Regions from separate parts of the Fictibacillus sp. WQ 8-8 genome, predicted to be linked through region 1. Evidence: riboswitches for the same ligand, from Rfam matches in the RefSeq annotation. Region 1 holds a riboswitch; each other region holds the start of a gene.
What was found. Region 1 has a riboswitch for thiamine pyrophosphate ahead of thiT (energy-coupled thiamine transporter ThiT). Riboswitches for the same ligand answer to the same signal wherever they lie in the genome.
Positions count from the first base shown of each region.

Region 2: it holds a riboswitch for thiamine pyrophosphate, as region 1 does, so the genes downstream of both, thiC (phosphomethylpyrimidine synthase ThiC) here and thiT (energy-coupled thiamine transporter ThiT) in region 1, are expected to answer to the same signal.
Region 3: it holds a riboswitch for thiamine pyrophosphate, as region 1 does, so the genes downstream of both, thiD (bifunctional hydroxymethylpyrimidine kinase/phosphomethylpyrimidine kinase) here and thiT (energy-coupled thiamine transporter ThiT) in region 1, are expected to answer to the same signal.

Region 1 is NZ_JAMXKG010000003.1:649,349-659,082, reverse strand. Features, by position in the region: gene M1K46_RS08775 (DAK2 domain-containing protein) at 1-1,233, opposite strand, end outside; gene M1K46_RS08770 (Asp23/Gls24 family envelope stress response protein) at 1,249-1,611, opposite strand; gene rpmB (50S ribosomal protein L28) at 1,843-2,031, shown strand; gene spoVM (stage V sporulation protein SpoVM) at 2,125-2,205, opposite strand; gene M1K46_RS08755 (thiamine diphosphokinase) at 2,303-2,944, opposite strand; gene thiT (energy-coupled thiamine transporter ThiT) at 2,941-3,513, opposite strand; TPP riboswitch at 3,586-3,693, opposite strand; gene rpe (ribulose-phosphate 3-epimerase) at 3,717-4,364, opposite strand; gene rsgA (ribosome small subunit-dependent GTPase A) at 4,366-5,259, opposite strand; gene pknB (Stk1 family PASTA domain-containing Ser/Thr kinase) at 5,249-7,243, opposite strand; gene M1K46_RS08730 (Stp1/IreP family PP2C-type Ser/Thr phosphatase) at 7,244-8,008, opposite strand; gene rlmN (23S rRNA (adenine(2503)-C(2))-methyltransferase RlmN) at 8,015-9,100, opposite strand; gene rsmB (16S rRNA (cytosine(967)-C(5))-methyltransferase RsmB) at 9,094-9,734, opposite strand, start outside.
Region 2 is NZ_JAMXKG010000009.1:156,669-166,402, forward strand. Features, by position in the region: partial or broken gene M1K46_RS19235 (class I SAM-dependent methyltransferase) at 1-269, opposite strand, end outside; gene M1K46_RS19240 (SDR family oxidoreductase) at 454-1,242, opposite strand; gene M1K46_RS19245 (sugar phosphate isomerase/epimerase family protein) at 1,604-2,359, opposite strand; gene M1K46_RS19250 (hypothetical protein) at 2,517-2,894, opposite strand; gene M1K46_RS19255 (hypothetical protein) at 2,959-3,183, opposite strand; gene thiC (phosphomethylpyrimidine synthase ThiC) at 3,180-4,949, opposite strand; TPP riboswitch at 5,071-5,182, opposite strand; gene M1K46_RS19265 (glycosyltransferase family 2 protein) at 5,435-6,649, shown strand; gene M1K46_RS19270 (hypothetical protein) at 6,799-6,939, shown strand; gene M1K46_RS19275 (DinB family protein) at 7,054-7,524, opposite strand; gene M1K46_RS19280 (sterol desaturase family protein) at 7,611-8,228, opposite strand; gene M1K46_RS19285 (hypothetical protein) at 8,375-8,527, opposite strand; gene M1K46_RS19290 (SDR family oxidoreductase) at 8,592-9,224, opposite strand; gene M1K46_RS19295 (hypothetical protein) at 9,462-9,683, shown strand.
Region 3 is NZ_JAMXKG010000003.1:291,971-301,704, reverse strand. Features, by position in the region: gene M1K46_RS06885 (Gfo/Idh/MocA family protein) at 1-122, opposite strand, end outside; gene M1K46_RS06880 (ThuA domain-containing protein) at 140-865, opposite strand; gene M1K46_RS06875 (hypothetical protein) at 1,116-1,343, shown strand; gene M1K46_RS06870 (MFS transporter) at 1,410-2,642, opposite strand; gene M1K46_RS06865 (MDR family MFS transporter) at 2,756-4,282, opposite strand; gene clpP (ATP-dependent Clp endopeptidase proteolytic subunit ClpP) at 4,408-4,989, opposite strand; gene M1K46_RS06855 (hypothetical protein) at 5,014-5,265, opposite strand; gene M1K46_RS06850 (winged helix-turn-helix domain-containing protein) at 5,262-5,864, opposite strand; gene M1K46_RS06845 (hypothetical protein) at 5,981-6,223, opposite strand; gene thiE (thiamine phosphate synthase) at 6,293-6,961, opposite strand; gene thiM (hydroxyethylthiazole kinase) at 6,974-7,771, opposite strand; gene thiD (bifunctional hydroxymethylpyrimidine kinase/phosphomethylpyrimidine kinase) at 7,768-8,574, opposite strand; TPP riboswitch at 8,716-8,821, opposite strand; gene M1K46_RS06825 (hypothetical protein) at 8,976-9,227, shown strand; gene M1K46_RS06820 (IDEAL domain-containing protein) at 9,346-9,576, shown strand; gene M1K46_RS06815 (DUF4349 domain-containing protein) at 9,590-9,734, opposite strand, start outside.

The sequences.
Region 1 (9,734 bases):
GATGGATGCTGCCTGCTCTGCAGCCATAACAATGTTTCCGTTGTTCGGAAGTACGATTACTTTTTCAGCATTCACTTCTTCAATGGCTTTGACGATATCTTCGGTACTAGGGTTCATCGTTTGTCCGCCTTCAATAACGTAACCGGCACCGAGTGAAGTGAACAATTCTTTAATGCCGCTCCCCATCGCTACGGTAACGATGCCATATGCTATTTTCTCTTGTTTAGCTTCAGGCATCTTAACGGGCACATGTGTCTCAGATTCCAAAATAGCAGTATGCTGCTCACGCATGTTTTCAATTTTAATGTTGATCAGACTACCATGTTTCTGAGCAAGGGTAAGCATGTTGCCCGGCTGTTCCGTATGAATATGAACTTTTACAAGATCATCATCGGCAACAACAAGCAAAGAATCGCCATGCTCGTTTAATTCATTGCGGAATGCTTCCTCACTGAAAGGCGCCTTCTTTAATTTCTCAGGTTCGAATTTCACCATAAACTCTGTACAGTATCCGAAATGGATGTCTTCGGTTTTCATATGAAGCTGTGCTTTATGGTGCTCGGCATTAACCATTTCCTTCATAGAAGGCGATTGCGGAGAAATTTCAGGAAGGTCCTTTCCTTCCAGCGCGGAAAGAAAGCCTTCATAAACCGTCAGAAGGCCTTGTCCGCCTGAATCAACAACGCCTACTTCTTTCAATACCGGAAGCAAGTCAGGTGTTCTGTCCAGGGAAGCTTTGGCTTCCGTTACAACTTCGTACATGACGAAAATGATATCATCACTTTTTTTGGCCGCCTTAACGGCACGTTTTGCCGCATCTTTAGCCACCGTAAGAATGGTTCCCTCGATTGGCTTCATCACAGCCTTATAGGCTGTTTCTACTCCGTTCTCAAATGCTCTTGCAAAGTCAGCCGAAGTAATGGTTTCTTTTCCTTCGATTGATTTTGAAAAACCACGGAAAAGCTGGGATAATATAACCCCGGAGTTGCCTCTTGCCCCCATGAGCAAGCCTCGGGAAAAAGAGCTCGCGACTTTACTGATATCGGGAATTATGTTGTTTTGAACTTCTTTTGCACCAGAAGTAATCGTAAGGTTCATGTTGGTTCCTGTATCCCCATCTGGCACAGGAAAAACATTAAGGGCATCTACCATTGCTGCGTTTTTTGATAAGTTTGCGGCTCCCAATGCAACCATGGCCGCAAACTTTTTACCGTCTAAAACTGTTAAAGACACGAACTTTCCTCCTAACTAAGGGGTTGTTACCCTTACACCCTGAACAAAAATGTTAACAGAATCTACTGAGAGACCCAGCATTTGATCGAGGGTATATTTCACTTTTGTCTGTACATTATGGGCTACTTCAGAAATCTTTGTTCCGTAGCTTACAATAATATACATGTCAATATGTATTTCATCTTCTTCCTGCCGAACCACAATCCCCCGGGAGAAGTTGTCACGTCCTAAAAGTTCGGTAATACCATCCTTTAACTGCTTCCTGGAAGCCATGCCTACAATTCCGTAGCAATCAATAGCAGCGCCGCCAGCAATAGTAGCGATCACTTCCGTAGAAATGTCAATCTGGCCGTATTTATTCTTCATTTCGATGGACATGATGAATCCCCCTTTAATCAATCAATTATGGCTAAACCTCATTTTACTATAAAATTAAGTTTTATGAAAGGACAACTCCATTTGACAATAGTCACAAAGCTGTGTCAAGCCTTTTTACTTGAAATGCGAAAAATCATTTGTTGCTTTTCTTTAGTGGTCATGCTACTATAGGTTAGTATTTAACATACGACTGATATGATACAGTTTTACTGTTATAAAGGAGGTACAATTATGTCACGCAAATGTTACGTTACTGGTAAAGGACCTAAAACAGGAAACAAGCGTTCCCACGCATTGAACAAATCTAAAAAGAGCTGGGGAGTAAACGTTCAAAAAGTCCGCATCTTGGTTGACGGGAAGCCTAAACGTGTTTATGTTTCTGCACGTGCCCTTAAATCTGGAAAAATTGAACGCGTTTAATCGCTCTTAAGACAACGGCATCCCCGTTGTTTTTTAATTTCCAAAAGAAAAAAGCACCCATCAAGGGTGCTTTTTTCTTTTGGATGGAAGTGATTATCCTTTTTTAAATGAACCTAAAACCGCACGTACAAATCCCCCTAAAAACCTAGGCAGTTTAATGGTGTAAAATTTCATCATACCCCTCCTCCAGGCCCTTTGAAAAATAAGACATTCCCTAATAAATATATTCGCTTTTATAAAAATAGTTCCATGCGGCCCGACGCATAAAATATTAATCATGGCTCTTTACCAACATTAATATGCCGCCCGAGAATGAATAAGTACCACTTTTATTTACAAGCTCATTGGAAATGCAGAGAGTAGAACCCATCGGCAAGTATTGATCCTGAAGCGGATATTTGAACCCTTTTAGAGTCAGGCCGGTAACAGGTCCGTTAAATGGAAGGAATGAGACATAGGAGAACTCCGGCTCTTGTTGTATGATATGCGGTCCTGGTGCTGATAAGGCAATCTTATTCTGCCTGTCCCATATTTCAATGTTAATTCCGGCTTCGAGTCCATGAAGGAGCAATTGGATATTGGCCAATTCATGATCCAGGCGCCCGCCCGTAACACCCATTAGCAGGATCTGTTCCGGTTTTTGCTCCAGTGCCCAATCAAGGGCCAGCTCTAGATCGGTTTTATCCTTTTCACTGTCATACTCAAATGAAGGAAGGTTAAATGAAGCCATCCACTCACGCTCACTTCTGTTCACAGAATCGAAATCTCCAAATACACAGCCAGGTATGATTCCTTTTTTCAACAAGTAGAATACGCCGCGGTCAACACCCGCCCAGACTGCCTTTTCGCCGGCAAATAAAGAGAGGTCCGGCTGCCTTTCTTCCGGACCTCCTGCTAAAATGATAATTTTCATGCCGCGTTAACAACTCTTGGATCGGTCCTGTGCAGCAGCCGCGGTGCTTTTTTTGTCAAGAAAATAAAAGCTGCTGCAGTGATCAAAGCAACCGGGATCATGTATGAAGCATTATACACAATGGAGTACAGGACAGGGTTCATGCCTTTTGGGGCGTATGATGCAAAGAATATGACTCCTGATACAACATGGGAGGCCAAACGGAGCAGGCTTCCGAAGGCGATGCCTGCCACAATCGCTGAGATCCTCCTTTTAGATTGGCTTGCCGAACTGACTTTAAACACCCCGGCAAATCCAGCCAATAGGAACGCGAGAGGGTAATCCAGGATCAAACCAGCGGGATTGTATCCTGCAGTTCCATCAACCAGGATTTTAACCATCCCGACAATCAGACCAGTTAATACTCCGCCAGGGACCCCTCTGCGGAATGCCATTAAAAAGATTGGCAGCATCTCCAATGAAACTGAGCCTCCATTTGCCCAAAGCCCTTTAAATTGAACAAAACTAAGTATGATAGCCAACGCTGACATCATCGCCACTTCAGTCAAAAACATAATTTTTTTACTCAAATCAATCTCCTCCTAAACTCATTAAGAAAAGAAAAAAGCAACCGGCATGTGAATGACGGTTGCTTAGCGTTAACAACAGCGACTCCACATTCCTACGCAGGCATGATCCTGCTTCAGGTTCAAAGGGTCGGGAGTGTACTCCCCTCTCAGCCCCTGTATGGGACTCCCCCTGTGGTTACTTTTTTCAATTATTCTCTAATATATTATACACCACGAATGGTACGGATTGCACCCTTTATGTCTTTTTGCCCATAAATGGCTGATCCCGCTACAAGTACGGTAGCTCCAGCTTTCTCACAAAGACGGGCAGTCTCTGCATTCACGCCGCCGTCCACCTCAATTTCAACGTTCAAGCCTTGCTCCTTGATCCTCGCAGATAATACTTCAATCTTTGGCAGCACAGCGTGGATGAAGGATTGTCCACCAAAGCCTGGATTTACAGACATGATGAGTACAAGGTCTATATCAGCCAAAATATGCTGAATGGTTTCAACAGGAGTAGCAGGATTTAATACGACCCCTGCCTTTTTTCCCTGCTCTTTAATTAATTGAATGGTCCGATGAAGGTGCGGACATGCTTCAACATGAACAGTAATGATATCAGCACCTGCTTTTGCAAACTCCGGGATATACCGGTCAGGGTTTTCAATCATTAAATGGACATCAAATGTCAGTTTAGTGAGCGGCCTGATTGCTTTAACGACTAAAGGTCCCATCGTAATATTCGGCACAAAATGCCCATCCATCACATCGATATGGATATAATCAGCACCGTTTTCTTCCACTGCCTTAATTTCTTCACCGAGCTTTGAAAAGTCTGCGGAAAGAATGGAAGGCGCAACTTTTACCATGCTAGTACCTCCGTTTTTGATCCTTGATTTCCTGCAAAAATTCAAGATAATGCTCATAGCGGAACGATGGGATCTCTCCCTCTTCCACTGCTTTTTTTACTGCGCATTTCGGTTCAGAGCTGTGAGTGCAGCCGCGAAACTTGCATTGTGATACCCTCTGTTTCATCTCAGGGAAGTTGTAGGAGAGCTCTTCGGTTTCAATTTCTACAAAGTCCAAGGAGCTGAACCCAGGAGTGTCTGCGATCAAGCCCTCTTCAAAAGGAAGGAGTTCAACATGCCTCGTTGTATGCTTTCCGCGTCCAAGATGATCTGATATGTCATTCGTCTCCAGCATGAGTTCAGGCATCAGCGCATTCAAGAGAGACGACTTCCCTACCCCGGACTGTCCTGCGAAGACGCTCGTTTTTCCTTTAAATATCGGTTTGATGTCATCCATGCCGGCAAGCGACATCGCAGAGGTTGGAATGACCTCATAGCCGAGCTTCTTATAAGCAGCGATGTAATTTTCGATTTCCTTCTGATACTCTGCACTTTCAATCAAATCCATCTTCGTAATGCAGATCACCGGCTGAATGCCATTGTCTTCGATATGAACAAGAAAACGGTCCAGCAGCGAACTTGAAAATTCCGGCCGGACGGCAGAGAAAACGAGAATTGCCTGGTCAACATTTGAAATTGGCGGCCGGTTTAACTCGTTCTTTCTTTCCTTAACATCCATAATGTATCCGTCTGTCGGGTTGGAGGATTCAAATACGACCCAATCTCCGACCACAGGCGTAATTTTCTTTTTACGGAAATTGCCCCGGCCTCTGCATTGAAAGACTTTGTCATTGTATTGTACATAATAGAATCCTGCGACTGATTTAATAATTCTGCCTTCAGTCTTATTGTCCATTGTTCGCTCCTTTGAATTTACCTTCCTTCGCATCTTGATAATTAAATGTTTTTGATGCCTGCTCTTTCCCATTTAAATAAACGGTATAGGAAGCATCATGGTCCGGCGAGACGGTCAAAGGCACCATATACTCTTTCGTCTGGGAAATTTCTTCTTCTACGAAAACAGCATTTTCCTCTTTGGCATCGCTGTAAACAATTCTGACCTGGAATTGTTTATTCTCATCACCCTTTGAAACTTCAACCGTTATTTTATTATTAAATGTGATGTCTTCCTGATCATCAGGCTTTGGTTTGGGCTTCGGTTCTGGTTTCTTGCCCTTTGAAATAACGACATCAACCGTAGAACCTTTTTTGACATTCGTATAAGGTGAAGGTTTTTGCGAGATGACCTTTCCTTCTTCTACGGTATCAGAGTACTCTTTTGTAAAGTTGACTCTAAGCCCTTCCTGCGAGATGTATTTCTCAACATCTTCCCTCGAGGAATTTGACAAGTTCTCAAGCTGAATCGAAGGCGGGCCAGTACTGACACGAAGAATCACCTGTATTTCGCTCGGATTGACTTTTTCCCCTTTATCCGGGCTTTGTGAGACGACCTCACCCTCAGGAGTTTCCTCTGATTCCACCGGTATGGTCTCAATGTTCTTGCTATCGTAGCCTCTTTCGTTTAAGAGGTCTCGTGCAGCATCTTCACCCATTCCGGTAAGATCCAGCATGTCCACTTTCTTAAAGCCTTTAGAAACAAAAAGTGTAACCGTGCTGCCTTCTTTAACCATAGAATGGGGATCAGGATCCTGTTTTATAATTTTCCCCTGTTCCACATCTTCATCGAAGCGCTCTTTCCGCTCGACGTTAAAACCGAGCTTTGCGAGCCGTTCAAACCCGTATTCGTAATCTTTGTGGATAACATTGGGAACAGAAACATCTTTCACTTTAAACCATCCAGGCATGACCACAAAGGCAGCCGCTCCAGCACCTGCGAGCAAAAGCAGTAAAATCAGCAGTACAAGCCACCAACTTTTTTTCTTCTTTTTGGCCGGTGGTTCAGCGGTTTCTTTTAGATTTGAAGCTGGCTTTTCGACTGCTTTGTTCATGGATACCGGAGGCATGATCCGTGTAGCATCTGCCGCATCATCAAAATTGCTCCACCGCTGCTCATGCAGACGGTGAGGAGAGAGCGCCGTATCCAGGTCGTCCATCATTTCAAGAGCACTGTCATACCGGTACACCGGATTTTTTGTCAGTGCTTTAAGAATAATATTTTCAACACTCTGCGGAATTTCCGGATTGATTTTCCTTGGCTCGGGAACTTCCTCCTGAAGATGCTTGAGGGCTACGGATACCGGTGATTCCCCTGTAAACGGAACCCTGCCTGTCAGCATTTCAAACAGCACAACACCTAGGGAATAGATGTCCGATTTTGCATTGGCCACTCCCCCTCGCGCCTGTTCCGGAGAGAAGTAATGGACCGATCCAAGCACTGAGTTCGTATGGGTAATCGTTGCGGATGTGATGGCGAGAGCGATCCCAAAGTCTGTTACTTTTGCCAATCCATGCTCATCAATTAAGATATTATGGGGCTTGATATCTCTGTGTATGATCCCATGCTCATGAGCTGCAACCATTCCTGAGGCAATCTGCCTGATAATCTGTATGGATTCTTCAACAGACAGGCGGCCGTGGTCCCTGATGTATTGTTTTAACGTTTTCCCTTTTACATACTCCATGACTATGAAGTACACGTTATTTTCCTCTCCCACATCAAATATGCTTACGATGTGAGGATGGGCGAGACTCGTTGCCGCTTCAGCCTCTCTTCTGAATCGTTTGATGAACTCCTCGTCGTCTGAAAACTCTGATCGAAGTATTTTAACCGCAACATCCCGGTCAAGGATTAAGTCCTTGGCACGGTATACGATTGCCATTCCGCCATCACCGATGACTTCAAGCAACTTATAGCGGCCGCTTATACGCTTGCCAATCATTTAACTTACTCCCTTTTCCGGTGTCTGGGGCGTATAATGGACGAGTCCAATCGTGATATTATCCTCTCCTCCGGCCTCATTTGCAAGGTTCACAAGTCGATCAGCTTTATCTTCCAACGAGAGGTTGTCATCATTCAGTATGTTTTCCATCGTTTCGCGGGTTACTTTGTTAGAGAGGCCGTCTGAACATAACAAAACGATATCTCCCTCGCCCCAGGAAATCGTTTGAATATCCACATCAATATGGTCATCCGTTCCAAGGGCCCGCAAAATCACATTCTTTCTAGGGTGATTTTCCGCTTCTGTTTCCGATAGCTGCCCTGACCGCACCAGCTCATTAACGAGGGTATGGTCTTCGGTCTTTTGAATCAGCTTTTTTTCAGAAAAATAATAAACGCGGCTGTCACCGATATGTAAAATCGTTAAATAGGAAGGTGTGCAAAGGGCTCCGACAAGCGTTGTCCCCATCCCGCTGCAGTCAATATTCTTATTTGCATACTGATGCAGATCCAAATTGGTCTGTGTTACGGTTTCTAAAAGCCACTCTTCAGCCTTTACAGGAGTCTCCGAAATTTCTTCTGAAGAAGCGTTCCAGGCTTCCTCAAATGACTGGATTGTTTTGGAACTGGCAACATCTCCGGCTTTATGTCCGCCCATGCCATCCGCAATAAGGGCAAGAAAGTGTTCACCTTTTGTGAACACTCCCCCGCTGTCTTCATTATGCTGACGAACTCTACCAGTATCTGTTTTAAAGGCATACTGCAATTTACGTCACCTCGTCTCTTCCTGACGCTCCTTCGCTCTTAACTGCCCGCAGGCTGCGTCAATATCATGTCCCTGCTCCCTGCGTAGGGTAGCATTGACACCCCGTTTTTTTAGCGTATCTAAAAATTTGAAGATCTGCTTCTTAGGTGTCCGGACATAATCACGTTCCGGTACATAGTTGACAGGAATCAGGTTTACATGGCATTTTACGTTTTTAATCAGATCTGCCAGTTCTTCAGCATGTTCAACCTGATCATTCACACCGCCGAAAAGACCATATTCGAAAGAAATCCGGCGCCCGGTCTTCTTGATGTAATAACGAATTGATTCCATCAGTTCTTCCATTGGATACATGCGGTTGACCGGCATGAGCCTGCTTCTGATTTCAGTATTCGGAGCATGAAGGGATACCGCAAAGTTGATCTGCATTCCTTCATCAGCAAATTTGTAGATGTAAGGCACGATTCCGCTTGTGGAAACCGTAATATGCCTTGCACCGATATTCAGCCCTTTGTCGTGGTTTACTACTTTTAGGAACTTGATCAGTCCTTCGTAGTTATCGAAAGGTTCACCAATCCCCATGATGACAATTGAGCTTACTCTTTCTTCAGTGGCATCGAGCGCACGCTGCACTTGAAGCACTTGAGCTACAATCTCGCCGGCATGCAGATTTCTCTTTAACCCGCCGAGCGTTGACGCACAGAATGTACAGCCGAGACGGCAGCCTACCTGTGTTGTCACACATACGCTGTTTCCATATTCATGGCGCATCAGGACTGTTTCGATAGAATAACCGTCCTGGAGTTCAAACAAAAATTTTATCGTACCATCAGAAGATTCCTGACGGGCTAATTCTTTCATCGGCTGAATATGAAAGGTTTCTTGCATCTTATCGCGAAGCCCTTTAGGAAGGTTCGACATTTCTTCATAACTCGTAATTCTTTTTTCGTAAAGCCAATCATAAACCTGGGAAGCACGGAATTTAGGTTCTTTTATATCAGAAAGCCAATTTTCCAGATCTGTCAGCTCAAGCGAAAAAATAGAAGGCATAATTGCCGGGTTCTGCTGTTTTTCACTTAACGGTTTTAACATCGGGTTTCACCACCAGTTGTAGTCTTTTTCTTAAAGCATGCAAGGTAAAAACCATCACTGTTAAAATAATGAGGAAGAATCTGTACCTGTGCTTCAGCAGGTTTAAGGTACGGCTGTAATGTTTCAGGAAGCCGTTCGTTAAAAGACTTGTCCCATTCAAAATCAGGATGATGCTTTAAGAAAGCATCTGCAATTTCATCATTTTCCTCTTTATCGACGGTACATGTACTGTAAAGTAAAGTACCGCCGGGTTTTAACAGTTCGGCCACTTTATCGAGGATCTGCATCTGAATCTCGGCTATGCGATGGATATCCTCTTCTTTTTTCGACCATTTGATGTCGGGCTTTTTTCGTATCACTCCGAAACCGCTGCACGGTGCATCTACCAGAATCCTGTCAAACGATGACACAGAAAACTTTTCGCCGGCCTTACGGCTGTCAAGAGCTTCCGTTTTGATATTGGTAAGGCCGAGGCGCTCCGCCTGCTCCTGTATCAATTTCACCTTATGAGGGTGAAGATCCAGGGCCGTTACCTCTCCCGTATTATTTAACAGTTCGGCAATATGGGTCGTTTTTCCTCCAGGAGCTGCACAGGCATCCAGGATTTTTTCGTTTGATGATGGATTAAGCGCCC
Region 2 (9,734 bases), on a different contig from region 1:
TCCTCTGTATAGCCCAATCCGCCCATCACCGATCGCGCCCGGTACACCTCCCAGTCTGAAATTTCCGAGCCTCCCAAACTGCCGCCCATCACAAAACAAGTCACCGCAAAATGGCCGCCTGGTTTTAAAGCTCGGTTTACAAGTTCCACATAGGTCAGCCTGCGATGCGGGGCAAGGTGATGAAAACAGCCTGAATCATAGATGATCTCATAGGATCCGTCCTCTATATCCAGATCAAAGATATTCTGATGAATAAAATGAATTTCTAACGCTGTCTAAAGTCCCAAAAAGCGGCATAGACGCTATTTCACCCCCTATTTAATACCCGTGTATCATCTTTCTGAATTTCCCCTTACAGATACCTTAAACCAACTCAAGGGGCGGGCGGTTAAAAAAAAAAAAAAAAAAAGAGCTAGTGACAGTTCTTCTCTTTTTGTACTCTTTCATTTTCTTTTATAGAAGTGTTTCAGCGCCGTCAATGTAGATTTCTGTTCCTGTAATATGGCTGGAGCGTTCAGACGCCAGAAACAAAACGAGATCGGCGACTTGTTCAGGTTCCCCAGGCTTATGTTCAAGGGGCTGGTTTCCTTCTGGATAATTAACCGGAATCGTAATCTCCTTTACCGCTTCGGTTGCATCTGTATTTTCTCCGATGTTGGTATTAATGGCACCAGGACAAATCGCATTCACTCTTATCTTATACCGGGCAAGCTCGAGAGCAGCCATTTTCATAAAAGCAACCTGTGCTGCTTTCGATGAACTGTATGCCGCCATCCCGAATCCGTGAAACTTACGGTTTCCATTAATGGAACTCGTGATCACAATGCTTCCTCCCGCTTTTTTCATATAGGGAATAGCATGCTTAACGGCTAAAAAGGTGCCGTTTAAGTTGGTGGATATGGTGGTGTTCCATTCTTCAATCGACAAATTTTCTATAGGAGCAAGAGTCCCGTTAATCCCTGCGTTGGCAAATAGAACATCCAGCCTCCCCCACTTCTGTACCGCTTGCTCTATTCCTCGCTGCACCTCGTGAGAGTTGGAAACATCGATTTCCGCAGCCATCGCCTCCCCTCCTGAATCCTTAATTTCCTCTGCCACTTCTTCTGCTCGTTCTTCTTTTACATCCATCACACAAACCCTTATGCCTTCCTTCGCAAAGGCCAGGGCTGCTGCTCGTCCAATTCCTGAACCGCCGCCTGTAACAATGGCCACTTTTCCTTCTTCTTTCTTATAGATACTCATCATCTACCTCCTCTTTTTCATAGGCTGTTTTCGTAACCTTTGTTGCTCTTGAGAGTGGCTGATTTCCGTTCCAGGATGCTCGCTTTCCGCGGGGCGTGCGGTGAGCCCCACGGCGCAAGCACCTTTGGGTCTCACCTGTCCCGCTGCTCCCGCAGGAGTCTCGCACCTTGCACTCCAATCAACTTAGCAATGAAGGTTCTTTACAAAAATGTTCCCAAAGCAACAATTTTTTAGAAAAGAGCCTTTTCATATTAAATACCCACTTATTTCGGTTTTGCCCGATAATAATAAAAAACAGAATCCTTTCCAGCTGCTAAGGCTGAGCAACTCGTTGGAGCCTGCTTTTTATCAAAAAAGTTTTCTAACTTAGTAATTCTTCAAGAACCCTGGCATTTTCTTTTGCAGTAGTGACAAGGTCTTTTTCAAAATGCTCCTGTTCCACAATGTACCATGATACATTCAGATCATTGCCCTTTTTGACAATAGACTGTAAATCCAACTCTCCGTTTCCTAAAATCGTGCTTTGTTTTTCGGTCCCTTTTACAGCCATGTCCTTCATGTGCAAAGTAACAAGACGTTCGCCAAGCCTTTCCATAAACTCAGCTGGGTCATAGCCTGAATAGGCTGCCCAATAGCAATCCAATTCAAAGGAAACGAGTGAGGGATCGGTCTCATTCAATAAAATATCGTAACCCGAAGCACCCCCATGATCAACAAACTCAAAATCATGATTGTGATACCCTAATTTCAACCCTTCGCGATTCAATAAATACCCTGCATTATTTAAAATCTCAGCTGCTCGTTTATAATCTTCTATATTCTTTCGATTTTCTTCCGTTAGATATGCCAGGATTAATAAGTCGTTTCCGAGTAACTGATTGTATTCAATCTGGCGTTTGAGTGCATCTCCCTCAAGCTGATCGAGGCCGATGTGGCTGCCTGCCGGTTTTAAATCATACTCATCCAGTGCCTGCTTTAAAACCTTTGCTGAAGTGTCATAATAACCGGCAAACTGTGCACCATTATACCCCCACGATGAAACTTCTTTTAGTGTGCCAATGAAATCTTTTTCACAAAGCTCTCTTATCGTGTAAAGCTGCAACCCTCTTTTATGCATTTCTAATTCCTCCTTTATTAAAAGTCTTTCACGAAACGATTCGAGATTATCTTAATAAATATTATTGCTTCATACAATATTTTTTGAAATATTCTTAAAATATAACACGCTACACAGTAAAAAAACCGTCTGCCTTTTGGCAGACGGGAATCTCACTCTAATTATGATATTGTTTGATGTCCAACGGAATGGCCAAGCGTTCTTTGGCCTTTGCATCATAGGAACGGTAATGGGAGATCACCTGATTATTTTCATCTACTCTGCATTCTATAACCTTATGCTCATTTCCTTCTTTTGTTTCCAGAAGAAGATCAACGTTCCCCAGATGCAATGAATAAGTGCAATACGTAAGTCCGAGAAAATCGCTTCTCTCTTTATGGGTCTCAGGATGAAGCATGATGAAGGTCGCCAGGTCAGTAACCGTCATCGCCGGCTCGTTCTTGATCTTTCCGAGGATCGCCCTGAATCCATCAGAAGCTTGCCCCACTCTTTGCTCAGTCCAGTTTAATGTAGTCTGCAGCCAATTTGTACCCAATATAAATCCCTCCCTGAATCTTCATTTTTCATTATCATTGCCAAAGAGCGGTGTTTTCTATGCTTTATTTGGGTGCCAGGCACCGTTTATGCGCATAAATGGTGTCAGGCACCACTGCTCTTTCTTCAGGGAACCTGTACAGGATTTTTTCTGTATAGCTGCATCTCACACAGATGCGTACATCGGAGTCTGAGGTTTCGAGAAATACGTGGCGGCATTTTCTCTGAATCTCCTGCAGCTGCATTTCCAGCAGAGCAATTCTTTCACGAAGGATAGAAATGGTGCTCATGAATAGATATTCGAGCCTTTGTCATGAAATTCCTTGGCTTTTTCCCGCATTCCTTCCTTTACATCTTTTTCCTGACCCGAAAGTTCTTGTGCAGATATATTTCTTAGATCATGTGAAATTCTCATAGAGCAGAATTTCGGTCCGCACATGGAACAAAAATGAGCGGTTTTTGCACCTTGTGCAGGGAGGGTTTCATCGTGGTAACCCCTTGCCTTCTCAGGATCCAATGATAGATTAAACTGATCTTCCCATCTGAATTCAAATCTAGCTTTTGAGAGAGCATTATCCCTCTTCAATGCTCCTGGATGGCCTTTTGCCAAATCTGCTGCATGGGCAGCGATCTTATAAGCGATCACTCCCTCCCTGACATCATCCTTGTTCGGCAGCCCCAAATGTTCCTTCGGCGTCACATAGCAAAGCATAGCCGTTCCGAACCATCCGATCATAGCAGCCCCAATTGCAGAAGTGATGTGGTCGTACCCAGGCGCAATGTCTGTCGTCAGAGGCCCTAGTGTATAGAAGGGCGCCTCATGGCAGATCTCCATTTGCTTATCTACGTTCTCCTTGATCTGATGCATCGGCACATGCCCCGGTCCTTCGATCATGACCTGCACATCATGTTTCCAGGCGATCTTTGTGAGCTCTCCCAACGTTTCCAGTTCTGCAAACTGTGCCTCGTCATTGGCGTCCGCAATCGAGCCAGGCCGTAATCCATCACCCAATGAGACGGAGATGTCATACGCTTTACAGATTTCGCAGATGTCCTCGAAATGAGTATATAAAAAGTTTTCCTGATGGTAAGCGAGACACCATTGCGCCATGATAGATCCGCCCCGTGAAACGATGCCCGTGACCCGATTGATCGTTAATGGCACGTACCGCAGCAACACACCGGCATGAATCGTAAAATAATCGACTCCCTGCTCGGCTTGTTCGATGAGTGTATCACGGTAGACTTCCCAGGATAAATCCTCCGCTATCCCGTTCACTTTCTCAAGCGCCTGATAGATCGGAACGGTGCCCACAGGGACCGGAGAGTTTCTGATGATCCACTCTCTGGTCGTATGGATGTCTTTTCCTGTAGACAGATCCATGATCGTATCCGCTCCCCAGTAGGTAGCCCATGTCATTTTTTCAACCTCTTCCTCAATAGACGAAGTCACAGCAGAGTTTCCGATGTTCGCGTTGATCTTCACATGAAAGTTCTTTCCGATAATCATCGGTTCCAGTTCCAGGTGATTGATGTTGGCAGGGATGATGGCCCTCCCGCTCGCCACTTCGCTTCGAACAAAATCGGCCTCAAGCCCCTCCCGGATCGCAATGAATTCCATTTCAGGCGTGATGATCCCTTTTTTCGCATAATGCATCTGAGTAACATTTCCGCCACCTTTTGCCCGCATCGGCTTAAATGGGCGAACCGGAAACACATGACCCGCATGAGACTGCTGTCTGTAGCCGTTGTCCTCCGGTTTAATTCCGCGCCCATCGTATTGCTCTGTATCGTTCCTGTCTCTCACCCAATTTTCCCTCAGCAAAGGCAGTCCTTTTTCAACATCTGCAGCATAATTCAAATCTGTATAAGGTCCGCTCGTATCATAAAGGACGACGGGCGGGTTCTTCTCATCTCTTCCTGCTGTCTGTGTATCCGCCAGACTGATCCTTCTCATTGGCACCCGGATGTCGGGACGGGATCCGGTCTTATACACTTTGGTGCTGTTTGGAAATTGTGATTTTAATGAGACCTTGCTTTCGTTCTGTACGTTCATGCAACTTCCTCCTCGTTTTTTCAAAAATTGAGTCCAAAGTTACACACAGCATAAAAAAAATCGGGTTCTAGTAAGAAGAACCCGATAGGATAGACAAAGAAAAATATACGATATGTATATATGACTTCGACTCCTACTTCCCTACGCTGGTATAACCCAGATCAGGTTCAAAGGGTCAAAGAGCTTATTCTCTCTTCTCTCAGCCCGGCTGACGGGCTCCCCTAGCAGAAAACGTATTCTTTTTTCAACGTAAGCATAGCTTCTCTGCTCTTCATGCACAATCCGTCTTTTGGCACAGGTATATATTCACCGAAGTCGTTTAGCCGCCAAAATATGTATAGGCTTTCAATTATGCAGTACTTTTTTTCTTCTGTCTTTCTATCGCTTTTCCAATCATTCATTCCTTTAACTGCCTTCCCTTATTTCAAAAAAGAAAAAAACGGTATCGGCCAAAACCGATTTTTGAAAAAAGTGTCAGTATACTCATTCCTTGTTACAATGAGGAGAAAATCATTGCAACATCCGTTGAAAACATGAAAACATTAACCTATTCTTCGTTAGATATCATTTATATTAATGACGGTTCAACTGACGCTACACTTGGAAAGCTTAATGAGCTATTACAACTAAAAGAAAGCTCAAAACTCCCGCTCAACCAGCTAAAACATAAGAAAGTGATCGAATTTTACAAGTCCGAGCTCTATCCGAATATTTATGTGCTTGATAAAGTGAACGGCGGAAAGGCCGATGCGCTCAATGCAGGCATTGAGTATTCTAGCAATGAACTTGTTGTAACTCTTGATGCAGACACCATCATGACAGACCATTCCCTGCCGGCCATCAATGAAACTTTCGAAGAGCAAAATGTGGTCGCTGCTGGCGGCATGGTTCATGTGCTTCAGACAAAAACGAAGAATCCATTCTCAGGGCTGACATTACATGGGACGAACCTGCTGATCCGCGTCCAGGCCCTTGATTTCCTCCGTGCCTTTTACATCACTAAAGTTTCCCATGCTAGATTCGGGGCGCTCTCCATCAGCTCTGGTGCTTTCGGCATTTTTAGAAAGCAGGTGCTGCTCAACGTCGGCGGCTATCGGACGACGATTGGAGAAGACATCGATATCACTCTAAAGATTCAGCGCCACATTTCTGGTGATAAGAACAAAAAGGTTACTTTCATACCTGATGCCGTATGCTATACCGAGCTTCCTGAAAACCTATGGGATCTGTTCAAACAGCGGGTCCGCTGGCAAAAAGCATTCATTGACTGTGTCATTCATTTCAGATCATTCCTTGGAAAAAATCTGTTTACGAGCTCTGTTTCCTTTTTCTATATTTTTGAAGCTTTTATTTCCGGTACACTCGCGGTTTATTTTATGACCAGTATCTTTGTCGTTGACGGATTCGCCCTGCACTCGTCCGTTCTTGAATATGTACTCATCTATGTTTTGTACATCTTTATTTTCGGCCTTGTATACGATATGGTGGCCATCGGAATGGGAGAATATCATGGCTACGCTTTTCAGGAAAAAGACACATACCCCCTTTTAGCAACTATTCTTTTTGATATCTTTATTTTCAGGATAGTGACAATGGTATGTGTTGCTTATGGAAGCATCGCCTATTTCTTCAATCGGGACTGGAATAAAGTATCTAGAACAGGCCGTGAATACCAGGCAGACTCCCGCCCTGCCGCATAAATACGCTTTATCCCAAATGTGGTTTTCTTGAAAGATTTGTGAACGAGGCAAAAAAATTAGCACATATTAGTTTATTTTGACTGATAAAGAGGAATAAAGTATCAGGAAGAATTGTTCCATATTCTAAACGTGCAGGGCAGGGTTAACTTATGCTAAAAAAAACAGAGGTAATGCTGTTCATGAAGGAAATCGCCATGCTTACGGATGAATATTTACGTTGCAGAGACCGATTTCTGAAAGAACAGATAAAAAATGATATCGATTTTCTGCATTCAGTGATTCATTCATAATTTCATTTGTTCATGATGAACACTGTTTTGTTCTTTACTTTTCACTTGTTTCTGTGTTTGAAATTCCACCCATAAAAAAACCCAGAGAGCCGTTTTTTTGCTCTCTGGGTTTTCTTAGTTTTTAACGACCGTGCGTTCAATAAGAAGTTTGATCGCGTGCAGCTGTCCCAAATGATTGGATTCATGAAAAACAGCCATGTTTGCTAGTTCACGGAATGTTTCCAGACCAAGGAACGGCTTTTTCAATTTTTCATCCAGTGCTTCTTCCGGGATGTCTTTAATTCGCACGAGCTGATCCTGCAGCTGAGTGACCAGTTCTTCAACGGATGGAACATTTCCCTTCCAGTCTGCCGGCTTTGTTCCTTTGCCAAACCATTCTACATAGTTTCCGGGCAGATGAGCTGACTTTTTCGGAAAACCGAAAAGAAACTGCTCAGTTACGGTTAAGACATGTCCGATGTGCCAGTGGATGGTATTGTTGAATCCTTCCGGCTGAACATCAGCCATTTCAGCGGGAACTGCGCTGGCATTTTTCAGAAAAAATCCTCTTGTCATTTCAAACTGCTTGTAAAGGTACTGATTCATAATGATCATCTCCTCAAATATCTTTATCTTCTTTTCTACTGTAACAAAAAATCCACTAAAAAAGCAGAGTAAAAGGTCTGGCTCAATTACGCTCTTTTTTCATGATCCCTTGCTGTTTGACTCATTTCTACCCTTTTCTCATCCTTCAACGTACCAAATAGTGCATCCACAAATGGAGTGGACACTCCATACCAGTAGTTTTCATTTTTATAATGATGAAGCGTATGTGTCTTTTTCAGCCACTTGCCGAATCTGGAGTTAGGTTTGATCGGCCGGTGCGCGACATAGTGCTTCCATTCATAAACGAGGAGCATACAGACGAGTCCGACCGCAAATGGCAAGCTGATTAAAATGGAGCCCGTTATAAAATAAAATAGGGCCGAAAGCACAAACAGACTGGGAATGCTGTACCAGATTGGCAGAAAAAGGAGTTTCAGGTCATCTGGAAACTTATGATGATCATAATGTAACCGCTTTAAAAATTTAAGAAACAGAGGATTTTTAGGTGCTTTTAAATGAAATAAAAAGCGATGAGTGAAATATTCACTGAACATAAAGGCAACAAGCCCCAGAAGAAAGCAGAGAACCGCCAGCCAACTAATACCGGACGCCACTACAAAGACAGCCATTCCTAACATAATCAATGACATGACCAAAATGTCTAAATGCAGGAAAAAGTCCTGATACAATCCCTTACTCTTCATCATTTCACCCTCCTGTTTTCCACAATCGCAAACTGTCCTCCATCATTTGCTTCGTAAGGCTCCCTGCGGCAGCTGCATCTCTTTTTAAAAATGTATTCAATAGTTCATTATAAAATTTTCTTGAAGCGGAACGATGGAGCGGATTTTCAAAAAAAGGATTTTGCCAGACGCAGATAAACCTCTTTAAAACTATTAATGATCAGGTGATAGATCGGATTGTGTGATAAGCCCGCAAGCTTCTGCTGAAGGTTCCAGTCAAAAGCAGCATATTCCTGGGCATTGTCCTTCAGCTCATCCATATTTTATTTTACAACTAAAAAAGCCAGCCATGCCGGCCGGCTTTCGCACATTCATAAATGCATTTTACAGTGATTTTAAAGCATCAGCTACTTGCTGATCACCCTCAAGAATTTCAAAGATTTTATGATTTGCATTTTCAAGATCCAGGGATGCTACTATCACTTTGGCCACATCGGCGCGGGCAATACTCCCACTCCCCAAGTTCCGACCAATATTAATTTTACCTGTTCCTTGTTCATCGGTGAGCGCACCTGGCCTGACGATCGTATAATGGAGCCTGCTGGATTCAAGCCGGTCATCCGCTTCCCCTTTCATCTCTAAATAATGCTGCAGCTCTTCCGGTCCTTTCTCAGGAGTTCCTGCTCCCATACTGCTCAGCATAATAAACCTTCTCACCTTTTGTTTTTCAGCTTCTTCCATTATGTTGATCGCACCATCCCGATCAACTGCTTCCGTTTTATCCGGACCCGTTTTCGAACCGGAACCAGCCGCAAAAATAACCGCATCACAGCCTTTTACTGCTTCAGAGACATCTCCTTCGAGATCAGCGAGCACGATTTCGGCTCCTAAACTTTCCAGATCATGGGCCTGTTCCTTCTTCCTGATCATCGCCTTGGCTTCATGTCCTGCTTTTTTTAGTTCCTGCAGAATTAATCTTCCTGTAGTTCCGTTTGCTCCTGCGACTAATACTTTCATTTTTACAGCTCCCTTCCCGCTTACTATTAACGATACTTACCCTCTTCAAACCTAACTTAGTCTGTATTTTTCTCATTTTCAAACGGGGATTTTAATGCTCCATTCCCTCTCCTGTTTTTGCAGAATTTTCGATATAAAAAGATAAATTATTACAAATAAATTTCTTTTTGCCTCTATAAGAGTAAAATGCTAGAATTGTGGTATAAACATATATATCCATACGGAGGTGGTCCCGTCATGGTTTCGTTAGTCAATCACGTTTGCCGGCAGCGTTCCTGGTCAGTTGGACAGAAAGAGATTTTAGGTAAAGAGTTTGAATCTGTAGTAGGGGCTTTGCAGAACTGCCATGAAAATGAAGCAGTCGTATGCAGAGTCGATGACGATTCCGTCTGCGTTACAAATATCGACAATATTCACGAGCTTGAGGAAATTGGCTATAAGGTCGTAGCTACCAATTAACACACCCGAACAGGGTGTGTTTTTTTGTTTAAGCTTGGCATCCAAGCAAAA
Region 3 (9,734 bases), 360 kb from region 1:
TCCGCTCGTTCATGATTAATGTCGCATACTGCGGCAATGATGGTTTGTGAATTGTTTTTATACTCTGGTAAATGTCTGTGCTGAGCGATGCTTCCGCATCCAATGACTCCAACTTTAATCATCCTGTCTTCCACTCCTTTTAGTTTTGATTGGCACCAATTGCTTCAAGAGGTTTTGCATTCCCGTAAACCGGTTTATCGCTTCCTGCAGGTTTTGCCCATTGAACGGCATTTAAGATGACCTTTTGTACATCGGCATTATGATAGGTAGGATAGGTTTCGTGTCCCGGACGGAAATAAAAAACTTTTCCTTTCCCGCGCTTGTATGTGCACCCGCTCCTGAACACCTCTCCGCCTTCAAACCAGCTGACGAAAACCAGTTCATCAGGAGCCGGGATATCAAAATGCTCTCCGTACATCTCTTCTTGAGGCAACTCAATATATTCACTGATTCCAGAAGCAATCGGATGGGATGGATCGACTACCCATAGACGTTCTTTTTCATCTGCTTCCCGCCATTTCAAATCGCAGGAAGTGCCCATTAGTTTTTTAAAGATTTTTGAGAAGTGTCCAGAGTGAAGGACAATTAATCCCATACCATCCAGAACACGCTGATAAACGCGCTCTACTACTTCCTCTTTTACTTCATCGTGTGCTATATGTCCCCACCAGACAAGAACGTCTGTCTGATCAAGAGTCTGCTGGCCTAACCCGTGTTCTGGCTCATCAAGAGTTGCGGTATCTGCGTCTACCCCTGCTTTTGATAAAAATTGCTGGATGGCACCGTGAATTCCTTCAGGATACACCGAGCGTACAGCCGGATTTTTGTTCTCATGGCGATTTTCATTCCAGATGGTAACCTTCATTGCGTTCCACTCCTTCTATTTATGTAAGAAATAACCTCTTCTGTTTATAAGTAAACGTTTACGTATCAGACGAGGTAGAACCTTTATACTTTTCAGAATGTAAACGTTTACCTATATTTTACGGCACATTACTCGTTTGTCAAATGTTAAAATACAGTAACTTGAATTTATTTTCATCGGCAGCAGGTTTTAAAATCCTGATAAGGGCTATAGTTACCATACAGTCTCATTTAAAGGAGAGAAACATATAATGGATAACCATAAAAAACAAAAGGAATTGCTTGATCGAAACGACAAAGAGAATGCCTTTAAACGGAGCCAGGAAAAACAACTGGAGCGGGATCAGCTCGTCATGCCTGCTGATGAACTTCCGTTAGAAGATTTTGAAGATGAACAAAATGAGGAAAGAAATAAAAAAGCTACAAAGAACACTTCGTCATCAGAAAGAAAACTAAACCCTCCTGAGGGTGATCGTTAATACTCGGAGAATAACGTAATCCTAATTATAAAATGCCGGTACAGCCTTCGACTGTACCGGCATTTTTTATTGATTTGCTTCCTGTTCCCACGCTTTTACTGTTTGATCTCGCGGTAGTAAAAACGTCAGTATACCGGCTATTGGAAAAAAACTGACCAATACCATAATGAAATGTACACTGAAGGCGTCCGCCAGGTTTCCGAGGATAACCGAACCGAGAGCTCCCATTCCAAAAGCAAGCCCGACAATCAGTCCGGATACCATTCCAATCCTTCCGGGAAGCAGTTCCTGAGCATAAACAACCGTCACTGAAAAACTGGTCATTAGAATAAAACCGAGCAGCAAGAATATTGGATAGATCCAAATTAAACTGACATATGGCAGCAGGAGTGCGAGCGGAGCAGAACCCAGCATCGACCAGAAAATCATATTTCTCTTTCCTAATCGGTCGGCCATCGGTCCTCCAAAAAAAGTTCCGAGAACGCCAGCTGCCAGAAAGACAAAAATATAATACTGCGCATGGCGAATGGAAAGGCCATAATCCTTAATCAAATAAAACTGGTAGAAGTTTGAGATTCCTGAAAAATACCAAGATCGCGCAAATACAAGAAAGACTAAAAGACATACGGCAAAGATAATCTGCTTCTTTCTTTTTGGATTTGCAGCTTTCTTAGACGGCTTTTTTGTCACTCTCGGAAAGTTTACAAGCCTTGACCGATACCATCCAGACACAAAAACCAGGACGATGATGGCCATGGCTGCTGCTGATGTAAACCATATCGCTCCAAACTGGCCGAACGGAACGAACACAAGAGCTGTCATGACAGGCGCCAATGAATTTCCTGTATTCCCTCCAACCTGATAAATCGATTGTGCCAATCCTCTCCTCTTCCCGGCTGCCATATACGCAACACGTGATCCTTCCGGATGAAAAACAGCAGAACCAAGGCCGATCAGGATAACCGAGAGCAATATGTACGTAAAGTTATTAGAATAAGCGATGCCAACCATTCCGATCAAGCTGGATGCCATCCCAAGAGGAAGCAAATATGGTGATGTGGTCCGATCCGTATACCAGCCTACAACCGGCTGCATGATGGAAGAGGTAATGTTTAGTGAGAATGCAATCCATCCAAGCTGGGCAAAAGACAGATTCATAGACTTCTCTAGGATCGGAAAAATAGCTGGAATAACCGCCTGCATCGCATCGTTTAACAGATGCACAAAACTGATCGCAAAAAGCATCTTGTAAATGGTTGCTGATGACGAGGGTTCCTTTTTTAACGAAGCAACACCCATGACATATCCTTCTTTCTCTAATTGGTTTATATTGTTAAAGATTATCATTCTTTTACGGATTTTTACAAATAAAAAGAAGAACGATGGAGCTAGACAAAAAAAGCATCAGAAGATTACTCTTCTGATGCTTTTCTTCTTCCGCTTTCTGCATTGTCGGATTCTTTCACACGGGCCTTACCCATAAAGATAATGAACAGCAGAGCGATGACCACAGAGATCAGGGAGTACTGAAAGATTTTTGCAATGGAATCTGCCAGAATTCCCGTCATTTTATTGAGGACTTCAGGCGGTATTTGTTTACGGACCTCCGGCTGAAGGAGAGCCCGCGAATCAACATTCTTTTGAAACTTAGAGAACTGAGGCAATGCATCTTTTAATTTATCGGTCAGCAGATTATTCTGAATCGTACCGAAGATGGTGATACCGAGAGTCATTCCAATCAGGCGGAAGAATGCATTCTGTGAGTTAGCAGATCCCCTCTGACGAGGATCAAGCATATGGACAGAAGCCATACTTAGAACAGGGAAGGAAAACCCTACTCCAATTCCTGTCAGAACCATATATAGAGTGACCATGAGCCGAGAAGTGTCGGCTGACATGGTGCTCAGCAAGTAAACACCCACCAGGAAAATGCTGCCGGAAACGAGCATCACATTTCGATAGGAAGAGTTGATGACGGTACGCCCTCCTGTCTGGCTCCCAACAACAACCCCGATCATCATTGGCATTAAAATTAATCCAGCGTTTGTTGCCGAACCGCCAAACACACCTTGTATGTAAATGGGAATGTACATGGTAGCTAGTATAAAGACAGAACCGTAGAAAAAGGCGATGCCCTGGCTGGACAGAAACAGTCTGCTTTTAAAGAGATTCAAAGAAACGATAGGGTCTGCCGCACGTCGTTCTACTAGAATAAAAAGGATAAAGAGAACGGCAAATGCAGCAAATAAAGATAGGATAAGTGCGGAATCCCATTCATAATCTTTTCCTCCGAATTCGAGGGCAAACATCAAGCTGACGATCGAAGCTACGAGCAGGCCCGCTCCTAAATAATCAATTTTTTGTTCTCTGTGCTCAAGAGATTCAAAATAATACTTCAAGATAAAGAAAAGCGAAAGCAGTCCGAGCGGCAAATTAACATAGAAAATCCACCTCCAATCCAAGTAGTCGGTCAAATATGCACCTAGCAGAGGACCGAAGACACTGGACATTCCAAAGACGGCACCAAAAAGGCCTGTCATTTTCCCTCGCTGCTCTACCGGAAAGATATCAAAAATGATCGTAAAGGCAATCGGCATCAGGGCACCACCGCCGATTCCCTGTATCGCACGGTAAACGGAAAGCTGTGTCATACTGTCTGCCATTCCGCACAGAACCGATCCGATAATAAAGAGACCCAGACCTGTAATATAAAATTTTTCCCTTCCATACATGTCAGAAAGTTTTCCGAAAATAAGCATACTTGCCACTGACGCAATCATGTACGAGGATGTTACCCAAATGAACTTGTCCAGCTCACCCAATTCAGCAACGATTGTTCCGAGGGCTGTTGCCACTATTGTGTTGTCCATAGCGGACATGAGAATTCCGAGCAGCAGGCCTGCAACAACAAAATTTTTGTTGCTCTTTTGATTAACCATATTTTTGTCTCCTTGAAATGTTAATGAAATAGACAGGTATATACTTTTCGACTTTTAGAATTTAAATCCTGCCGGAAAATCAAAAAGGAAGAGCGGCAGCGCTCTTCCTCTCCAAAAAAAACTACTTATAATTTTTCAATGATTTTATTGATGATCCCGTATTCAAGAGCTTGTGCTGCCGTCATGAAGAAATCTCTGTCGGTATCTTTTTCGACACGCTCAAGCGGCTGTCCTGAACGGTCTGAAATGATCTTATTTAAGATTTCTCTCGTTTTTATAATTCGCTTGGCATGGATGATCATATCTGCAGCCTGCCCTTGTGTTCCTCCTAGCGGCTGATGAATCATGACTTCTGCGTTTGGGAGGGCAAACCGTTTGCCTTCCGCCCCCGCGACCAGCAGAATGGCACCCATGGAAGCAGCCATTCCTATGCAGATGGTTGAAACAGCAGGCTTGATGAACTGCATTGTGTCATAGATCGCCAATCCCGCGGTAACCGACCCTCCTGGAGAATTGATGTAGATGGAAATATCTTTTTCCGGATCTTCCGCTGCTAGAAACAGGAGCTGAGCCACAACAGAATTGGCTACATTATCATCGATGGCACTTCCAATGATGATGATACGGTCTTTCAAAAGCCGGGAATAAATATCGTAGGAACGCTCACCACGGTTAGTTGTTTCCACTACCATTGGGACTAAATTCATTTTCATCTTCCTCCTATAGAATCGTTATGCAGCCTGGCAAATCGGTGTGGAAGCTGCGCCTTCTGATGCGATTTTTCCGAATCCGGACGTAATATAAATGACTTTTACCGGGGTATTATCTTCACTTTCAATCGAAATTTCCGTTCTGATTTCTTCTTGCCCTGCCTCTTCCCTTTCAGTCCGCTTCTCTACTAAAGCTATGACTTTATCGGCTTGATCTGCCTGCTTCTTGCTCTTTTCCCAGGCAAGAGAAGGATGCTTTTTCACTTCATTCATCCCTCGATTCCTCCCTCCGGTTTTGGATAGACAGCAATAGACACCTGATATTCTTCGCCTTGCTCATTTTTTCCAGACTGATATTTGCCAACAAGCTGGTGAAGCAGTGAGAAATACTCATTAATGAACTGGTTGCGTTCCTCCTCATTGGACAAGGAAACTGAAGTTTGCAGAATGGCACTTGGAATTTGTTCATCCTCTGCTTTTTCCATGAGCTGCAGCGCATCTTTCTTCATGGTTTCAGTTAAGGTGAGAACGTGGGCCAGCGCATGCTGATCTTTTAATTTCTGTGAAGTTTCCGGTGACAAGCCAAGAGAGTCAGAAAAAATTAACGTTTTGGCCACTGCTTGATAAAGTACTTCTACCAAATTCCTCACATTCCTCGTTCCTGCTCTGAAAACAAGCCCTACTTTTTCTAAAGCCTTTAGATGGTAATTGATCTTCTGCGGTGAATCATTGAGCAGCTTTGCTATTTCTGTTGCAGAAGCCGGATCTTTTAGAGCACTGAGCATCTCGGAACGAATGGGATGGAGCAAAGCCGCAGCCTGCTCAGGCAGCGTTACAAGATACGTCTCTTCAATCGATGCATTCTTTTTCACTGGTTCACCTCACTTAAAAAATTTATTTTACGTAAAATCATTTTATTACGATAGGCTTATCTTTGTCAAACATTTCTAATTTTAATCAAAAAAAGTGACAGAAGCTTGTGCTTCTGTCACTTTAATAGCGGCATAACGGCCAATAGGATAAAGATTAATACCATAGCTGTATTGAAAAAAAACTCTGTTTTAAGTTTAAAATAATATCGTTCAATGGCACGAAACAAAAATACTGCAGCTAAGATTCCGAATAACAGGGCCGGACTGTTAATGTACATTCCATTCCATAAAGCCAGCAAAAAGCCGAGGAACAGCAGTACCATTTCCGAATACGCCCATATCTTATTTCTCTTTTTCATCGTGGCACCTCTTTCTTGCGTACTCTTTTATAGTACGAAGAACACGGTTGTTCGGTGCCATATCCCTATTTAATTAATGAGTCTTGCTTTCCATGCCTTCTCTACCCGTTCAAGCAGACCGCTTGCCGCCTTCTCTGGATCCACATGCTGGCTGATGGCTGATATGACAGATACTCCATCCGCTCCGGCTTCGATTACTTCAAATGCGTTTTCTACAAAAATGCCGCCTATTCCCACGATTGGTGCTGTAATCCCTGCTGCTCTTAGCTCTTTTAAAACAGAAAACCCCATAACATCACGCGTATCCATCTTTGTACTTGTATCAAAAATCGGGCCCACTCCTAAATAATCTGCTCCAGCCCGTAATGCATCTTCTGCTTCTTCAACATTGTGAACCGAAACGCCAAGAATTTTATCGGGGATGCGGCTGCGGATTTGATTGAGATCTCCATCCTCCTGCCCGACATGCAGACCATCGGCATTCAGGCTGATCATGAGATCGATATCATCATTAATAATAAAAGGAACATGGTATTTTCCGCAGATTTTCTGCAAGCTAAGAGCTAAGGCATATTTCTGATCAGGTGATAGACACCCTTCGCCCTTTTCACGATATTGAAAAAGCGTCGCTCCTCCCTTTAGCGCTTGCTCCAGCACTTGTTCAGGTTCAGCTCTGCAGTTTAAGCTTCCCATAATAAAATAAACTTTCAACTGCTGTTTAAGCGTATTATATTCCATCTGTAAGCCTCCTTAGCTCCACCTGCCGGCCGTTTTCAAGTCTTCAGGGTTTAATAGATAGAGCTCATCCAATAATGCTGTCTGAAAGGAGCCTGGTCCTGCCGAAACGGCTTGAGCGCGTTCAGCACAGATTCCCAGCATCGTCAAAGCGCCCGCGGCCCTCAGGCAGCAGGAAAGGCCGGTTTCCAGAGATCTGGCCATAAACAAACCGATGAGAGAGGTTGAAAAACAGCCGGTCCCTGTCACGTAAGACAATATTTCATGTCCGCCACTAATCGCTATGGATTCCTTTCCATCACTCACTGCATCCTGTTTTCCTGTAATGACAATGACCGAACCGAGCTTTCTGGCCGCATGCAAAGCAAGCTCATCATCGTTTCCTGATAGTTCACCATCAACCCCTTTGCCACCCCAGTCACCTCCATACAAAAAGGAGATCTCTGCAGCATTGCCGCAAATGACATCGGGAGAAACCTTTTCTACCAGCTCTTCAACGGCTTTCTTCCTTAATTGGGAAAGTCCTGCACCCACCGGATCCAAAATGACAGGAATGCCCAGTTCCTTCGCTTTTTTTCCAGCCAAAACCATTGCATTAACTAAGTCAGGTTCAACGGTTCCAATATTTAAAACCAGTGCGTCAGCTGCCATGACGGCTTCTTCAGCCTCTTCATAATGATGAGCCATCATCGGGCTTCCTCCAGCTGCCAAGATGCCGTTCGCTAAAAAATTCATCGTTACTTGGTTAGTGATGTGATGAATCAGAGGTTTTTTCTTTCTAATGTCTTCTAAAAGCACACTCAGTTCGTTCATGCCTGATTCCTCCTGTATGCCCAATGGTTTGTCGGCCCATGCCCGCTGCCAATATGAAGCGGGTGGCTGATTGCTTCCTGAATAAAAGTTTTCGCTGTTTTTACAGCATGAAACGGGGTTTTTCCAAGTGCCAGTTCAGCAGCAATGGCAGCTGCAAACGTACAGCCGGTTCCATGGGTTTGCGGTGTATCAATCCTTCTTCCTTCCAGCTCATGCATCTTCTCGCCATCATAAAACAAGTCGACTGGCGCTTTATCATGAGAGAGATGGCCTCCTTTGATCACGATCATTCCTGCTCCTAAATCATGCAAAAATTTTGCAGCATCCTCCCTGTCTTGCTTTGTGGAAATGCTTCTTCCAGTTAGCTGCTCAGCTTCGGGAATATTCGGTGTCAGGATCGAGGCTAGAGGAATCAGCTGTTTTTTCAGGGCTTCTACTGCATCCCTTCTCAGAAGGTTAGCCCCCCCTTTCGCGATCATTACAGGATCCACAACAACGTTTTTCCATTCATACTTTCGAATATGATGAGATACCGCTTCTATAATTTCTGCACTGAAAAGCATACCCGTTTTTAAAGCTTCAGGACGAAGATCCTCTTCTATGCTGTTTAACTGTTTCATGATCATCTCAACAGGCACCGGGTGGATCCCCTGAACACCTAATGTATTCTGTGCGGTCACAGCTGTGATGACAGACATTCCATAGGCTCCCAATTCCTGAAACGTCTTTAAATCGGCCTGGATTCCTGCTCCCCCTCCTGAATCTGATCCTGCAACTGTCAATGCTTTTGGTGTTTTTAACATATGGAAGAACTCCTTTCACCACTAGAAGAGCGCAAGTGGCCCGTTCTGTTAAGGTCCCTGTGCACTGAAGCTGAACATGACCTCCTTCGACCGCTCAAAAGCCGCCTTCTGAAGAGAAGGCGGCTTAAACATGAATGCTGATAAAAGTTTAAGCCACTTCCCTCCGCCAGTATTAACCGAATCAGGTTCAAAGGGTCAAAGACATTTCTTTTCTCAGCTTTAAATCAAAGCTCCCCTAGTGGTATACGATGTATGATGTTATTTCTATCCTATATGACAGCGGCCAAAGCGTCAAACAAGGGATAAAATTTGTCGAAAAGTTAGGCTGCTGTGTTTAAAAACGAACGGATACGGGCATTATTTATACAACACCCGATAGAAAATCTGGAGGGAGAGAAATTATGAATATTAGAGAGAAACTGCAAAATTTAAAACAAAATCCAGAAGATGTTTACAGTCATTCACAAACAGAAGAATCCTTCTCAAGAAATTACACCAATCCCGTCGAAGTCAAATATATCCCTGCAGAAGATGTTTACGAATTAAAAGTATTTGATATGGAAGGCGGTGAACAGCTGGACAGTAAAAAATTCCATTCTGTAGATGAAGTTCTGGCTGATTTAAAAATTGAGAAGCAAAATGAAAAAAACTAAATTTTCAGATTAAACTGTTGCTATTATTACCATTGATAAGTATACTAGTAAAAACCCATTAACGCATGAGCTTTCAATCCTACAAGCTTCTGCAAAAAAATTCAAGGAGGAATAGAGCATGAAAGACAATACATCGTATAATAAAGACATGAACGATCTTGTGAAATATAAACTTCAGAAGAAAAATGACCCGTTCGCTTTTAATATGGTTGCTCAGATGATCCTTGATGAGTCGCTGCACGCCCATCAGATGAAACGTTATAAAGAAAAAATAGATGAAGCCCTGGAAAAACGTGATGAAAAACTGTTCATGAAACTGACGGATGAATATATAAAATTCCTTGGATAAGAAACCAAACCTTTTACGGTTTGGTTTCTTTTTTTGAACGCTGTTTTCTTCTTAAGTAAAGCCATGCTCCTCCAACAGCCACGAAAAGGATAATGACAGGCGACAATCCAATGAGTGCAATAATGAGATAGGAAATAGTATGAACCAGTCCATTCCAC